DNA from 4 places in the Pseudoalteromonas sp. DY56-GL22 genome. Region 1 is predicted to be linked to each of the others. Evidence: predicted binding sites of a transcription regulator. Region 1 holds the regulator's gene; each other region holds the start of a gene.

What was found. The regulator LexA, encoded in region 1, represses DNA repair genes until DNA is damaged. The targets are predictions, from matches to a motif close to TACTGTATNNNNATACAGTA.
Region 2: NO991_RS04275 (SulA-like leucine-rich domain-containing protein) is a predicted target of LexA. The motif match lies at 2,066-2,085, and genes of this name have one in related genera.
Region 3: NO991_RS12540 (YebG family protein) is a predicted target of LexA. The motif match lies at 1,763-1,782, and genes of this name have one in related genera.
Region 4: uvrD (DNA helicase II) is a predicted target of LexA. The motif match lies at 1,513-1,532, and genes of this name have one in related genera.

Annotation. Positions count from the first base shown of each region.
Region 1 is NZ_JANHZR010000009.1:86,380-90,550, forward strand. Features, by position in the region: gene ctaD (cytochrome c oxidase subunit I) at 1-62, opposite strand, end outside; gene coxB (cytochrome c oxidase subunit II) at 62-1,204, opposite strand; gene lexA (transcriptional repressor LexA) at 1,643-2,260, opposite strand; gene NO991_RS17605 (PaaI family thioesterase) at 2,422-2,859, shown strand; gene NO991_RS17610 (hypothetical protein) at 2,867-3,247, opposite strand; gene NO991_RS17615 (hypothetical protein) at 3,406-4,131, shown strand; gene NO991_RS17620 (VOC family protein) at 4,106-4,171, opposite strand, start outside.
Region 2 is NZ_JANHZR010000002.1:61,012-65,182, forward strand. Features, by position in the region: gene NO991_RS04260 (alpha/beta fold hydrolase) at 1-51, shown strand, start outside; gene NO991_RS04265 (alpha/beta hydrolase) at 54-884, shown strand; gene NO991_RS04270 (YchJ family protein) at 1,085-1,564, opposite strand; gene NO991_RS04275 (SulA-like leucine-rich domain-containing protein) at 1,605-2,042, opposite strand; gene NO991_RS04280 (S9 family peptidase) at 2,346-4,171, opposite strand, start outside.
Region 3 is NZ_JANHZR010000005.1:87,347-91,517, reverse strand. Features, by position in the region: gene NO991_RS12560 (chorismate mutase) at 1-317, shown strand, start outside; gene dsbB (disulfide bond formation protein DsbB) at 447-965, shown strand; gene NO991_RS12550 (DUF6170 family protein) at 965-1,267, shown strand; gene NO991_RS12545 (helix-hairpin-helix domain-containing protein) at 1,295-1,588, opposite strand; gene NO991_RS12540 (YebG family protein) at 1,835-2,137, shown strand; gene putP (sodium/proline symporter PutP) at 2,201-3,712, opposite strand; gene NO991_RS12530 (EAL and HDOD domain-containing protein) at 4,083-4,171, shown strand, end outside.
Region 4 is NZ_JANHZR010000019.1:4,051-8,221, reverse strand. Features, by position in the region: gene NO991_RS20370 (peroxiredoxin-like family protein) at 1-589, shown strand, start outside; gene NO991_RS20365 (YacL family protein) at 622-990, opposite strand; gene NO991_RS20360 (hypothetical protein) at 1,113-1,337, opposite strand; gene uvrD (DNA helicase II) at 1,597-3,762, shown strand; gene NO991_RS20350 (GNAT family N-acetyltransferase) at 3,740-4,171, shown strand, end outside.

The DNA.
Region 1 (4,171 bases):
GCAGGGTGATGATGGTCGTGATGCGCATGCCCAGTTGCTTGCTCGTTAATAACGTTACTCATTAGTTCGCCTCCGCTGCTGCATCAATCGCGGCTTGAATTTGACTCGGTTGGATAACATCGCCGGTGTCATTACCCCACGCATTTCGCTTATAAGTAATAACCGCAGCAAGTTGCTTGATTGAAAGCTGTTTATCAAACGCTTGCATTGCTGTGCCAGGCTTACCGTGTAACACAATATCTATGTGATCTTTTACATCACCTAATACAATCGGGCTGCCTTTAAGTGCTGGAAATACGCCAGGTAGGCCCATACCGGTAGGTTGGTGGCATGCAGCACAGCTTGCCATATACACTTGCTCACCTAAGACCATAAGCTCTTCTTTCGGTAATGTTTGATCAAGCAAAGCAGCATCCGCTGCGGCCGCATTGGCTTTTTCTTGCTTAGCATCTGCAAGCCAATTAGCAAACTCATCTTCAGGTAAAACTTTCACCACTACAGGCATAAAGCCATGATCTTTACCGCATAACTCAGCACATTGGCCACGGTACACGCCTGGCTCGTTAATACGTGTCCACGCTTCATTGATAAACCCAGGATTTGCATCCTTTTTAACCGCAAAATCAGGCACCCACCATGAATGAATTACATCGTCTGAAGTCATTAAAAAGCGAACTTTTTTATTGATAGGAAGTACTAGCGGTTTATCTACTTCAAGCAAATAATGTTCAGTTTTCTCTGCTTGGTTGTCTATTTGATCTTTAGGAGTAGATAGAATCGAGTAATAGGCAATGTCTTCACCCATGTACTCATAATGCCACTTCCACTGTGAGCCCGTCACTTTAATGGTGATATCGGCTTTAGAGGCATCTTCCATGGCAATTAAGGTTTTTGTGGCAGGCACAGCCATGGCGATTAAGATGACAAATGGAATGGCAGTCCAAAGTATTTCAACTTTTGTACTTTCATGAAATTGGGCAGGCTTGGCCCCTTTGGATTTACGGTGGTGTATTAAAGCCCAAAACATCACCGCAAATACGATGATGCCGATTACACAGCAGATAATAAATATCGTCATGTGTAACTCATAAACATTATTACTTATATCGGTCACCCCTTTACGCATATTGTATTGGCTATTTGCCAATGCAAGCTCAGGAAGTGCAAACAATATAAGCCACAAGGCGTAACGCAGTTTACCCATGTGACGGCTCCTTTAGATGCTATTGCAAGACGCAAAGCGAAAAGGCGATACAACAAGGTGCCCATTCGTTTTTCTTATTGTTCAGAGCGACTACGTATCATTTTGACCCACTTATGATACCTACCCCATGACTAACACCTCGCACATTTTTGTGTCTTTTTATTAATTAGGTGTTAATACAGTGTATTAACCAATTAGTTAAAAAATGACCAATAAGCAAGTTTTAATGATAATAAATGTTTATTTTGGTGCAGAAATAACAACTATAATCAGCGCTTTATTTAATGTTTAGGGGTAAAAAACGAAATATAAAAAGAGAGGAAAACTGCGCCATATAAGGCTTTAAATGAAGAGTAAGGATTCACAAATCCTAATTAAGTAGTAAAATTTCAGTGGCGCACCAAATTGAGTCAATTTGATGCACCAAATTGGGAACGTTTACATCCAGTCAGCGTTACGAATAACACCTACCGCTAACCCCTCGATGTTGAACGACTCATGCTCAAGGTCAACCTCAATAGGCGAAAACTCTTCGTTCTCAGCGTGTAAAAGTACTTTGCGACCCGCTTTTTCTAGACGCTTAACTGTTACATCTTCATCGACTCGAGCTACAACTACTTGCCCGTTTTCAGCAACTTGTGTTCTGTGTACTGCAAGCAAATCGCCATCCATAATACCAATGTCTTTCATACTCATACCATTTACACGCAGTAAGAAATCGGCTGCAGGTTTAAATAATGAAGGATCAACTTGGCAGTGACTTTCAACATGCTCTTGCGCCAAAATAGGTTCACCAGCTGCAACACGGCCAATTAAAGGTAAGCCTAGTTGCTCTGGCTCATCTTCTTCAATTAACTGAATACCGCGACTCGCCCCAGGCTTCATTTTGATCATGCCTTTTTTAGCCAGTGCTTTTAGGTGTTCTTCAGCAGCGTTGGCACTTTTAAAACCTAATGTTTGAGCTATTTCAGCACGCGTAGGTGGCATGCCTGTATCTTTAATAAAGACTTTAATTAGTTCTAAAATTTGCGATTGGCGTTTAGTTAATGGGCGCATACAACTGGTTTTCCATACAGTACATTTAACTGTGAGTATATACAGTTATTTGAAAATCGCAAATTTAAATTAACCCCATCATATTGCTACAAAACTAACATTGAACCACACCGAAAGATGCCATAAGGTATTAGCTTTAATTAGCAGGCTAAGGAAACACAATGAGTATTTGGCACCACCCAATCACGTTAGAGCTTTGCAAAGAGCTAGAACAAGGGATCACCGGTCAAGGCACTTTAATGAAAACTATGGGCATTGAGGTGACTGAAATTGGTGATGATTATTTAATGGCAACTATGCCTGCTATTCCTGAGCATCATAACCCTATGGGTATGGTTCATGGCGGAGCAAACGTTGTATTAGCAGAGACAGTGGCAAGCTATGCAGCCAATTTCGTGGTTGATTTCAATAAGTTCTATGCTGTTGGCCAAGAAATTAATGCCAACCACATGAAAGCGTCACGCAAAGGAACGTTAACAGCAACAGCAAGACCGCTGCATTTAGGTAAGCGAACATCTGTTTGGGATATTAAAATTACCAATGCCGCAGGAGAGCTTTGCTGCGTATCAAGAATGACCGCAGCTGTTGTAGAGCGATAAATTCTGGCTATTTTTCGACAGGATAAATAGTAATTTCAATCCCTGCGCCAATTGCAGAGATACGTAACAAGGTATCGGCATGCAGGGGTTGGTTAAAGCATTTAGGCGAATTACCTGATTCAAAGCCTATATCAAATGTACGCTTTGAGCACGATAACCACTGTTTTAATGCATTGCGCGAGCATGACTCAATAAGCTCGCAAAGCTGGTTAATGGCTTTATCTGGAGAGCTGATATCTGCGGTTGCTTCAATACGTGCTAGTTGGCGGTATTCATCTTGGTCATAATGTAAAACCATGGCGTTTTTCTTCAAATCAGCAACAAGCGCACTAATATCGTGCTTTGATTCAAGCTCCAGATCTACATTTAAAAATTGAATTTCCGACATACTCTCGTTTTTACCCTCTATTGATATCGACTGAAACTTTAACTCAGTTTTGTATATATACCAAATCTAGAATACAGTTAATGCGACATTATGCCGCATTGGCAATCTAGCTAAACAACCTAAAATAGCGCCCACATAACAATAATAACGGGGTAATTATGAATAAACGCCTGTTTAAGTATGCTCGTAAAGGGCATAAATGGCTTGGTTATTTACTTGCTTTACAGATCTTTTTTTGGCTTTTAGGTGGGCTTGTGATGAGCTCATTACCACTTGAAAAAGTGCATGGTAAGCATCTGGCTAATCGCAGTTTAAGTAGCCCATTTTTATTGTCGGACTACCCTGCTTCAATTGATAAAATAACAGCGCAATTTGAGCAAATCGAAGGTATTAAATATAGCCATTTTTTAAATACCCCGATTATAGAAGTTACATCCTCTAGCGGTACGTTTACTTTTGATGGCAGAACAGGTGCTAAAATGCCTGCACCGAGTAAAGCGCAAATCATTGAAAATGCGCAAGCTCACCTGCTTATTGACGCAAAAATAACGCAAGCGCAGTTATTAACAAAAGGGCCAAGAGAGGTCGGCCGCAAAGCCAATGTTTGGCAAGTTAGCTTCGATGATTGGTTAACAACAACCTTATATTTAGATAGCCAAACCGGTAACCTTATTACTGTGCGCAGCACCCTGTGGCGGGTTTTCGACTTTTTCTGGATGCTACACATTATGGATTATGATGAGCGTGAGAACTTTAACAATCCACTACTCATCAGCTTCTCGGCCACCAGCGTACTATTTTGTATTACAGGAGTTCTCTTGTTACTACAAAACGTTCGAATTAAACGTAAAAAGCCAGCTACACGTGTTGGTCAATCAAAATAGGATTGCCATCTGGGTCGGTGATAATAAAACTCGCGTCACC
Region 2 (4,171 bases), on a different contig from region 1:
AAACCAAAAGATGAGTGGCTGTTACCAATTAAGAAGTGGCTAAAGGATTAACTATGCCTTATATATTGCTCGTTTTTGTGATCAGCGTTTTGGGTGTGAGCTCTGTAAGCTATGCTGAACCGTTTACTTTGCCACGTACTAATACTGTGTTACTTAAAGATAAACAGACCAAAAACGAATACCCGATTACGATTAAATTGCCACGCAGCTACCAAAAGCAAAACCAGAAGCGCTACCCAGTTGTTTACCTATTAGATGCAAACTACAGTTTGCCAATTGCCTCTGGTGCTAGTCGCTTTATGATGAATTCGGGGGCTATAGAAGAGGTAATTATCGTTGCAGTAGGATACCAAAATGGTGTGTCAGGGCTTAATAGTCGTATTTATGACTACACGCCGTTTGAAGATAGCAGTTGGCAGCGTAAAACGGGTGGAGCAAGCCAGTATCTAAACTACCTAAAACATACTGTATTGCCTCATATTGAGGCTCACTACAGAACAACCCAAAAAAGTACGTTAGTCGGTAACTCACTTGGCGGTTTATTTGCGGCTTATACCTTATTCACTGAGCCTTCGCTTTTTTCAAATTATATTATCGGCAGTCCTTCAGTGTGGTTTAAAGAAAACTCAATATTAGCTATGGCTGTAAAACCAGCTGCCAACACAACAAAAGTTTACATCGCAGTGGGTGAACTTGAAGAAAGCGAAGGTGAAAAAATGGTGTCGGGCGCAAGGCAATTAGCAGCTAAAATTAATAAACAAAGCGGCGCGCTGGTTACAACAAATTTATTTGTTATTCCTCAGGCACGCCATGCAACCGCATTCCCAACAACGATTACCCAAGCTTTAGACTGGATTTACCAGGTTAATACCAACCCGCAATAATACTTAATCATTTTGAGGGATCAAACCTGTCGCTAACTGCGTTAAAAATATCTCATTTACGACTGCATGGATGCAGAAGGTAGAGCAATGCAGGAGCAATTGCCGAGAACAACTAAATAACGAAATTTTTGCCTTGCTATCAACGAGGTTTTATTGCCTCAAAATAGACTACTTAATTAAGCAGATTGGTATAAGAGCAATTAAAGAGCGTGACACTTTTTATATTTTTTGCCGCTCCCACAAGGGCACTCGTCGTTACGGCCTATTTTAATATCTGCAACTGGCGTTATATCACCGTCTAGGTAACGCCATAGGCCATCTTCTTTAATAAAACGCGACCTCTCGTGTAACTCACAATACAAGTTTTGGTAAAAGTAATTTGCTTTAAATTCGACAAGACCTTCTTGATCGTTATGTTCAGTATCTAAAACACTTAGCTTGGTAAAACGGCAGCTATTAGCAAAATCTTTAATTTCGCGAACAGGGTTAGCGGCTTGCTGGCTTTGTGCATAGGTACTAAATACATATTTTGCATCTTTTAGTGCGTAAGCACTAAAACGAGAACGCATAAGTTGCTCTGGGGTATCAGCTTGGCTTGCACCTGTGTGAAAAGGTTGGCAGCAAAGCTCGTAAGTCGATTCGCTGCCACAAGGACAAAGGGAGTGTGTGAGTGATGTCATAACAACTTACCTAAAACTATAAATTGTTATTTTAACAAGCCTATTGTGGCTGCGGTACTAAATTGTTTAATTGAGCGCTTTTTGTAAAACAATAAAATTTAGCAGATGCCTGCTCAAGGTTTAAGTTCATCGAATCAAGTTGATGATTGTTTACAATATCTGTCCATGTGATCACTGCAGCAAAATTACCGTTATGTAATGCTGAACTAAGAACGTACTCAAGATTAACTAAATGTTTTTGTCTGATCACAAGTAGTTTGCTGGTATCAATCGAACACGAATCTAGTAAGGCTTTACTAGGAACATGATCAGGAGCAATTAATAGTGTCCATGCATTTTGGCTATTGTAATGATGCAATACTTTTAATAGCTCAAAGGTTGCTGAAATTTCGTCTTCAATTTGAATTAAATTAACAGACGCTTTGTCGTTATCTTGTTGGTAGCTTTTAACTGTTCTTAAGGTAATTGGCTGTAACATAACTTTCACTCACTGGTTGTTTATACAGTATGTGTATACAGTAGTTTATACAGTGTTTTTGCGCAAGTACTTTTTTGCTATTTTTTAACCAATGATTCAGTTTTATTTTAATAAAAACAATTTAATTGTTATTTAACAATGGTTTATAGTTTTGGTTTGAAGGTGGAAAAAAGGTGAAAAATTTACCATTAAATCCATACAGTATTTTATACAGTACTGTGTAAACTGTTAAATTTTGATTCTATACAGGTGTTTTGCATAAAAAAGCCGGCATAATACCGGCTCTTTAGCTTTGCAATTTTGCTACTTATCTAAGTAGGTATTTAAGAACTCAAGGTATGCATTTGAGGCTTTTATGCGGTTTTCTTTTTTAGTAAAACCATGGCCTTCATCATCGAATAATACATATTCGACAGGCACACCATTTGCCTTTACAGCGGCAACAAGTTCATCGCTTTCAACTTGTAAAACGCGTGGGTCGTTAGCACCTTGGATCACCATTAATGGCTTGGTGATGTTTTTAGCATGAAATAGTGGCGAAATGGCACGGTGACGTTCACCGTCTGTCGCGGGGTCGCCCATTTCATCATACAGTGCCTTTTTAAAGCTTTCCCACCATGGTGGAATCGAGTTTAAGGTTCTAACCCAGTTTGTTACACCAAATATATTAATGCCTACTTTGAACTCTTCAGGTTCAAAGGCAAGTGCGGCGGCGGTCATAAAGCCACCATAGCTGCCCCCCATGATGCCAATTTTATCAGCATCAACCCAATCTAGGCTTTGCAGGTGTTTTTTACCGTAAACAATATCTTGTAAATCGTCAGTGCCGTGTTTTTTATCATCTAAATGGAAGAAGGTTTTACCATAGCCTGAGCTGCCACGGTTATTAACTGCAAAAATGGCATAACCATGATTGACTAAATGCTGCTGCATTGCACTATAGCCTGTACGACTTTGGCCGCCAGGACCGCCGTGCACCCAAACTAAAGCTGGTACTTTGTTGTTGCTGTTAGCTTGCTTAGGCTTATATAAAACCCCGGGGATTTCTAAACCATCAAAGCTTTTAAAGCGCACAATTGTGCTTTCAACCAAGTCATTTTGATTAATTGCATCACTTAATGTGTTGGTTAACTGTTTAGCTTTTGATTCTCCGAGTTGCCACACAAATAGGTTACTTGGGGAGGTATCTGAATTTAAATAAAACGCCATGGTCTTTTCATCAGCTGAAAAGTTCACACCACGTAAGTTACCAGCAGGCAGCGATGGCATGGCAATACCTTTACCTGTGGTGGTATCAATTATCGACACTTTAGTGCTTGCGTCAGCATTAACACCGCTTACTTGATAACGGCCAGATTTAGAGAAGTAGATAAAACTCACATCCCACTCATCTTTGAGGGCAGGGCTGTGCTCGCCGGTCGTTAAGTCATAGCGCCACACTTCTGCGAACTCACCTTTGGCATCGGTTGAGTAATACAATGATTTACTGTCTCTTGAGAAGGTTTCTGGGCCATACTTAGCGTCGTCGTCATGACGGGTGATAAGCTCTGGTTTCAGTGTTTTTTTACGCGTATCGAGAATAAACACATCGCTGTCTTTGTTCGAATTGTTTTTCGATAAAGCAATAAATCGACCGTCAGGGCTGATTGCGCCGACATCTAGCCCCATAGTATTTTGGTAAACAGGCGTTACTTCATAGCTGTTAGCATCAACACGATATAGGTCCATAAACTTAGCATCACGCTGATTGCTGGTTATAAAAAAGTGTTTACCGTCTTCTGTGAAGCCTGCAAATCCTGCACGGGTTTCTTCACCTGGCGTAAGATCTTTAACTGTGCCGTCTGTTTCGCGAACATAGATGTGATAACGCTCGTTACCGCCTGAATCTTTAGTAAATAGTACGCGCTCATCTTTAGGGAAATAAGCCACAGCATACGTACTGTCTTCAAAATCTGTTAAGCGGGTTTTTTTGGCGGTTTTTATATCTACTTCATAAAGGCTATAAATACCGCTTTCGTCACTGCTAACGAGTATTTTGTCGCCTTTTGGTGAAAAGCTGCTGCCCATGATTGAGGTTGTATCAAAAAAGGTTTCAGCGTCATACTGTTTAACAGTTTGGCTTTGTTGCA
Region 3 (4,171 bases), on a different contig from region 1:
TTGTTGTCGCCCGTAAGCCGCTACAAGTATCGAAGCAAATTCCGACCAAAACCAGTTTAATCATGGCGACTAAACAACAAGCAGGTTCATTGGCTGATGCTTTAATGATTTTTAAACATCACCAAATTAACCTAGTAAAACTAGAATCTCGCCCCGTACCAGGAAATCCGTGGGAAGAAGTGTTTTATGTTGACCTCGAAGCAAACCTTGATGACTTACATGTTAAGCAAGCGCTTGAAGAGCTGAAAGAACACACTCAGTACACACGTGTATTAGGCTGTTACCAAAGTGAGTCTTTGCAGGCTGTTAGTGTGTAATAGCCTGCCTAGATATGACTAATGAAAAGGAGTCTGTCGACTCCTTTTTCGTATAATTTCATCTTAGATACTTGCACCCATAGCCCTGTCTAAGCATAATCTTGAAAACAATTTGAAATTGGATCTTTCATGAATTGGTTAGCAGAATTAGCAACTAAAAGAACACCTTGGTTATTACTAGCGTTTATTTCACTCGCATTTGAAGTCACAGCATTGTTTTTTCAATACAACATGGGACTTGAGCCATGCATCATGTGTATTTATCAGCGCACCGCTGTTTTAGGCTTACTTGCAGCAGGTGTGATTGGTGCGATTAACCCAAAAAGTATGGTTGTTCGCTTAGTCACATTTGCCACTTGGGGTATCTCAGCAATTTGGGGTTACTTTATTGCTAAAGAACACATTGCAATGCAAAACAATACCGACCCGTTTGCATTTAGCTGTGCATTTGAACCTAACTTCCCAAGTTTTATGCCTTTGCATGAATGGATCCCTAGCTTCTTTGCTGCCACTGGTGATTGTGGCAATATCGATTGGCAGTTTGCTTCAATGAGCATGCCGGCATGGATGGAAGTGATTTTTGCAGCATTTTCAGTGGTATTTGTGGCTGTTTTAGTTAGCCGATTAGTGAGCAAAAAGTCGCTATAATGATTTATTTTTTTACTAGCCAAATCCCTACTTTAAAAAACTTTAAAGTAAGGCAACGCCAGCAGATTATTGCTCTTGCTTTAGCTCATTTAAGCCCGAGCAAAAAGATCATTTTATCGGTATGTAAGCTTGCCTTTTTAGCGCCATTATTTTTAGGTTTAGCTTACTTTGAAGGGTGGATGCTTATTCCTTGGTTGTTGTTAGCAGGTTTAAGTTACCCTCTTATCACAACACCTATCGAAAACATGTTCGCGTTAGCGCATTTAGACAAGGCTATCAATGAATTTAAACAGGGCGAATAACGCCCTGTATAGGTGATAACCTGCTATTTATAGTGTAATTTTCCCCTCAAGTTTAGCGAATAGCTTATCACCAATTCCTTTTACTTCTTTTAATTGTTCTAGCGACTTAAACGAGCCTTGCTTGGTGCGATGCTCGACAATCGCTTTCGCTTTTGATTCACCAATACCCGGTAATTGAGTTAGCTGCTCAATGCTGGCTTTATTAATACTCAGCTTTTGCATTTTAACTTGTGTTGCTTTGGTTGGTGTTTCGGCTGATACCTGTGTAGCAGGTAGTAATGCAAGAGTAGCGGCAAGTAAAATACTTGATAGTAATTTCATAATTTCCTCCATGACGCCCTTGTTTGGACTGATAGTTAGCGATTACCCAACACTCACTCCATCGCTTGTGTTTAACTTTGGGTAACATTTTAAATAAAGCTAATACACAAAGTATTGTCAAATTTACTAAATAAAAATTTTCTCAAGTTACTTGCAAAGTAAGGCTCGAAGCATTACTGTATATAAAAACAGTAATCTTAGCAGCGATTTTACGCTGCAATGCCAGGCTTAAATGCAGGAGAAATCATGGCTGTTGTTGTTAAATATGTTGTAGAAAGAAACGGAGTCGAGCGCATGACGTTTACTACTAAGAAAGAAGCTGATGCGTATGACAAAATGCTCGACATTGCTGAGTCATTAGAACTTATGCTTGAAAAAGTTGATGTACCATTAAGCGAGCAACAAATTGAGTCACTGGCGCTTGAAATGGCAAAAGAAAAAGACCAATTTATGGCGGTACTTAAAGGTGCAAAAGACGCTCAAGCTAAACCTAAAAAAGCAAAGTCAGACGATAACGTTGCTGATATAAAAGAAAAAGCGGCAAGCTAAACGCAAATTTAGATCATAAAAAAAGGGCAACATCCGTTGCCCTTTTTTGTGTTTAATCAAAAACTACAATGACGATTCAACTTCATCAAATAAGTCTGTAATTTCTTTTTTCGGCTCAGCCGTCATAAGGCTAACAACAACAATGGCTATTGTTGATAAAATAAAGCCAGGGACAATCTCATAAATGATTGCACTTAGTGCTTGGCCGTCCACAGTAATTGGCGCGTATATCCAAAACAGCACTGTTGCTGCACCAACGACCATACCACTTATAGCGCCTTGTAAGTTCATGCGCTTCCAGTAAAGGCTCAGTAGCACCAGTGGACCAAATGCTGCACCGAAACCAGCCCATGCATTACTTACTAAGTCTAAAATAGAGCTATTACGGTCATAAGCTAGGTAAATAGCAAATAAGGCAACTAAGATAACACTAATACGACCAACTAAAACCAGTTCTTTTTGAGATGCACTACGGTTTAAGTAAATTTTGTAGAAATCTTCAGTTAGAGAGCTTGAACACACTAACAACTGTGAAGAGATAGTACTCATAATTGCCGCTAAAATTGCTGCCAATAAGAAACCGGCAATTAAAGGATGGAAGATAAGCTCAGACAACACTAAGAAAATAGTTTCTTTATCATCAATAGGCATTTGGTTTTCAAGCATATAAGCAGCACCAAATAGACCAGTTAGCACAGCACCAATTGCTGATAGCGTCATCCACGACATACCCACACGACGCATGGTTGGCATATCTTTCACTGAACGTACAGACATAAAACGCACAATAATATGTGGCTGACCAAAATAACCAAGGCCCCATGCCATTGCTGAAATAATCGCTATAGTCGAACCACCTGCAAACCAATCCATCATATTAAGTGCATGAATTTCAGATTCTTTTGGTGAGCTTAATAATAAGTCATAGCGTGCATTGGCAAGTGTATCCATAACTGGCTGATCAAGCATGGTAAACGTCGCAATTGGCACAGCCAGCAGCGAGATAAACATGATACAACCTTGCACAAAGTCAGTCAGGCTCACGGCTAAGAAGCCACCAAACAAGGTATATAACACGACGACACCTGTTGTGATGTATAGACCCATTTCGTAGCTCATATTAAATGAGTTTTCGAACAACTTACCACCTGCAACAACACCTGATGAGGTATATAAAGTAAAGAAAACAATGATAACAATCGCAGAGATAACACGCAGAATATTCTTATTATCATCAAAGCGGTTTGCAAAGTAATCAGGAATGGTGATTGAGTCATTCGCCTTTTCTGTGTAAACACGCAAGCGAGGCGCGACTAAGAAGTAGTTAGCCCAAGCACCGAGTACTAGACCAATGGCAATCCAAACCTTACTTAAACCAAACAAGTACATTGCACCTGGTAGGCCCATTAGCAGCCAACCACTCATGTCAGATGCGCCAGCTGAAAGCGCAGCAACACTTGGTGATAAATTACGACCACCTAGCATATAGCCTGATACATCGTCGGTAGATTGCTGATAAGCATATAGCCCAATCCCCAACATGACGATGAAGTAAAATGCTAACGAAATTATCATTCCTGTTTCCAAATTAGCCTCCAAAAGTTGTTTAATGTTGGCTTTTAATCCGAATAATGACTCGCAAGTTATTTAATTTAAAGACATTATTGGGGTAAAAACCTATATCACCCACGACTATATCATGCTTACCCCCCTTAACTCCAATCAAGCAGATAAATGACAAAGCTCAATTTTTCAACTTTTATCTAACATTTTTCTTATATTTAATCGCAAGTTATAGAATTTATCTGCAAATTATCCTAGTCTTTAATTCTTAATAAAATAATAACTTTTCCTCGCAAATGAACATTTAGCTAATGCTATTTCAGGCACAATGCAATATATTGCGAGAAGTAAATGAATTAACAGATGTGGACATGTTTGGACTATGTATTTTTACGCTGCACGCCAACCTATTTTAGACAGGGATAAAAAACTAATTGGCTACGAGCTTTTATTTCGAGATGGCGTAGACAA
Region 4 (4,171 bases), on a different contig from region 1:
AAGCCAAGTTATTGCTGCGACTGCAACCAATATTGCCGAATCAGCAGAGCAAGTTAGCCCATTATTACCCGGCTTAGCAGTGCCAAATATTGAGTTAAAAGATCAATACGGTAAAACCGTCTCACTCGCTGAGCGTTTTAAAGAAAAAACGACTGTGCTCATTGTTTATCGTGGTGGCTGGTGCCCATATTGTTCAAAGCAATTGGCCAATGTCCAAAAAATTGAGAAAGAGCTAGCGGATTTAGGAGCACAAATAATTGCCGTTTCGCCAGATAGTCCTGAAAAGCTCGCTGAATCAAAAATTACTTCACCAAACTATCAATTATTGTCTGACGACAGCCTTTTGTTGGCACAAAAGTTAGGTTTAGCGTTTTACTTAGATGACAAAACAGCAAAGATTTACCGCAACAAACTTGGGGTTAACTTTGTCTCGTTAGAGGGCGAAGTGAAAGTAGCGTTACCCGTACCTGCAGTGTTTGTGATAGACACTAATGGGTTAGTTAATTTTCAATACGCCAACCCAAATTACAAAGTACGCTTAACAGAAGATTTATTACTAGCCGCTGTTAAATCAGTGAGCGAGCAATAATTTAGTAATCGATAAGCAGAATATGCTTCTGCTTATCGGCCTTGTGTAAATTCTTGCCAAGATTCAATTAAATCAACAAAGTCTTCAAAACCACAGCCACTACACAAGCCTTCTTCTTCAAGCATTAAATCATCATCTTGGTAGGCAACTAAGTCTTCGTTGTCTTGATGTAACGCATGTGCTTCGAATAGCGCTTCGTCTTTACTTAAGATCAAATCAATTTCTTGACCTTGTAAGGTTAAAGGCTCATGACTGCTCTTAACCGCGGAGATTAATGCTTGTACCATCGCGATTTTTTCTTTACCGATTTCTTCGTTTAGCCAACGGCCTATGACGGCATGTTCAGAGGAGATTTTAATGCGTAAACCGCTAATAGGATCGCGGATAAATTGATATTCCATGGAGGGTACTCTTAATACGTTATCTGCTAATTATACCGTTTGCAGCTAAACGTGGCGAGTTTTGTAGTCTTAAATCAGCACGAGCGCCAACGGGGCGCTCGTGTTTATGCTATTTAAAATAGCTAGAGTCGCGATTTGAAGCGCGCAGCATCAATAATCGCCCATAGGTATACGATTGGCAGTAGAATAAAGCCAACTGCAACGTAAATTAGTGCCCCACTGATAACCCATGCTAAAAAGAATGCAATAGCCGCCATTAAACGGCCTTGTACCAATTGCCCTAAACCAGGAAAAAAGATATTACATATTGCTGCGATTACATTACCGCCAGAACCTTGCTCTGCCATACTAACCTCTGTAGTTTTTAATGATTATACTTTTAGTAAACACACTTTATGCCAACTTATTATGGCTTACAAATCAAAGTGTTAAAAAGTAGCGTTATTTTGATTTTAGTTTTTTTTGCTAAAAATCGGTCAAATTCACAATTTTAATACTTCAATTTTAATGACTTGCCAAAATAGCTGTTTATAAAAACAGTATTTTATTTAGCCTTGCATAAACACCTGTTATACTCCACCCATTATAGATTGAAAAGGCGTAACGATGGACGTTTCTGAATTACTCGATGGCTTAAATGACAAACAACGGGATGCAGTCGCAGCCCCATTGCAAAATATGCTAGTACTTGCAGGTGCAGGTTCTGGTAAAACTCGAGTACTTGTTCATCGCATCGCGTGGCTCATGCAAGTTGAGCAAGCTTCTGCATACAGTATCTTTGCGGTAACCTTCACAAATAAAGCCGCGAAAGAAATGCGCACTCGTGTAGAAGAAACCTTAAAAGCACCGGTTGGTGGTATGTGGATTGGTACTTTCCACGGCTTATCTCATCGTATTTTACGCGCCCATCACCGTGAAGCGAACTTGCCTGAAAGCTTTCAAATTTTAGATTCTGACGATCAACAACGTATGATCAAACGCTTACTCAAAGCGATGAACATCGATGATAAAAAGTGGCCTGCAAAACAGTTTGGTTGGTATATCAGCGCGAAAAAAGATGAAGGTCTGCGCCCTAAAGACATTCAAGCCTACGATATTAATGAGCAAATGATGCTGAAAGTCTATGCTGCATATCAAGAGGCTTGTGACCGTGCAGGTTTAGTCGACTTTGCAGAAATACTGCTGCGCTGCTACGAAGTACTTAAAAACCACCCAACACTTTTACGCCACTATCAACAGCGTTTTGCCCATATGCTGGTAGACGAGTTCCAGGATACCAATACGATTCAGTACGCTTGGTTAAAATTACTCGCAGGTAACACCAACAGTATTATGATCGTAGGTGATGATGACCAAAGTATCTATGGCTGGCGTGGCGCAAAAATTGAGAATATCAAACGCTTTTTAACTGACTTCGAAGCCGAAACCATTCGCCTTGAACAAAATTACCGTTCAACGGCAACAATTTTGAAAGCTTCAAACGCGCTGATCAAAAACAATGCTGAACGCATGGGCAAAAGCCTGTGGACAGACGGCAATGATGGTGAGCCGATTTCAGTTTACGCTGCGTTTAATGAATTAGACGAAGCGCGCTTTGTTAGCAGCAAACTACGTAGCTGGCTAAATGCAGGTAATGCATTACAAGACGCCGCGATTTTATACCGTAACAATGCGCAATCTCGTGTACTCGAAGAAGCAATGCTACAAGAAGGTTTAAAATACCGTATTTACGGCGGTATGCGCTTCTTCGAGCGCCAAGAGATCAAAGATGCACTTTCGTATTTACGTTTAGTTGGTAACCGTCAAGATGATGCGGCTTTCGAGCGCGTTATTAACACCCCTGCTCGCGGCATTGGTGATAAAACACTAAGCCACATTCGTGATTGCGCGCGCAATGAGTCATTGCCACTTTGGTATGCCGCTAAAGCTATTATCGAGCAGCAGCACTTATCTGGCCGTGCAGCAAGTGCCGTGACAAAATTCTTAGAACTTGTTGAGCATATCGAAGATAAAATCAGCGATCTCACCCTAGAAGAGCAAGCGAAATACACCATTCAAAGCTCGGGGTTAATGGCAATGTATCAAGCTGAAAAAGGTGAAAAAGGCCGTGCCCGCGTAGAAAACTTAGAAGAGCTTATTAGTGCTTGTGGTCAATACGAACTCCCTGAAGATGAAGAGTTCAGCTCACCACTGCAAGGCTTTTTGGCATATACCTCTCTAGAATCTGGCGAAGGTCAAGCTGATGAGCACGAAGACGCGGTGCAAATGATGACACTGCACTCAGCAAAAGGCCTAGAATTCCCGCTGGTATTTATGGTGGGTGTTGAAGAGGGCATGTTCCCATCACAACAAAGTAATGAAGAGTCTGGTCGTTTAGAAGAAGAACGTCGCTTATGTTATGTTGGCATGACTCGCGCGATGGAAAAACTATATATTAGCCACGCAGAAAGCCGCCGTTTATACGGACAAGAAAAATACCACAGCCCATCACGCTTTTTACGCGAAATGCCTGAAGACTGTATCGAAGAAATTCGTATTAAAACACAGGTTTCAAGGCCACCTGCGGCAGGTCGTTTTAGTCCATCAGTAACACATGCCGCATTTGAAGATAGCGGCTTTAACTTAGGACAGCGCGTATTACACGCTAAGTTCGGTGCAGGAACCGTACTCAATTACGAAGGCAGCGGCGCACAGTCACGTATTCAAGTGAACTTTGATGATCTAGGCAGTAAATGGCTTGTAACACAGTATGCAAGACTTCAAGCCTTATAATGAGTATATAACAGCGCTATGTAATGAGCTGGTGATTGCAAAGCATCGCCAGCTTGTCATTGTGCAAGGCAGCGAAACTTGGTGCTATCAGTTTGCAAACCAATTAGCGCTAAAAAATACCTATGTTTTCAGTAGCAGCTCATTATTAGCAAATAGTGAGTTCCCAAAACATGCTCACCAGATTCTTGGTCAAGAGTTTCAACACGCAATTTTTGATGGTTTTAGCGGTTTATATGCCGATAAACTAGCCGCGCTTGCCGGTACCGTAAAAGCTGGTGGTGTACTTATATTACTGCTGCCCGATGATAATAACTGGCAAGACCCAGCACTCACAAGTATTACCTCTTATGGCGAAGCAATTAAACACAGCTTTTTTAATCAGCGCTTTTTCGCCAAGCTAAAATTGCAG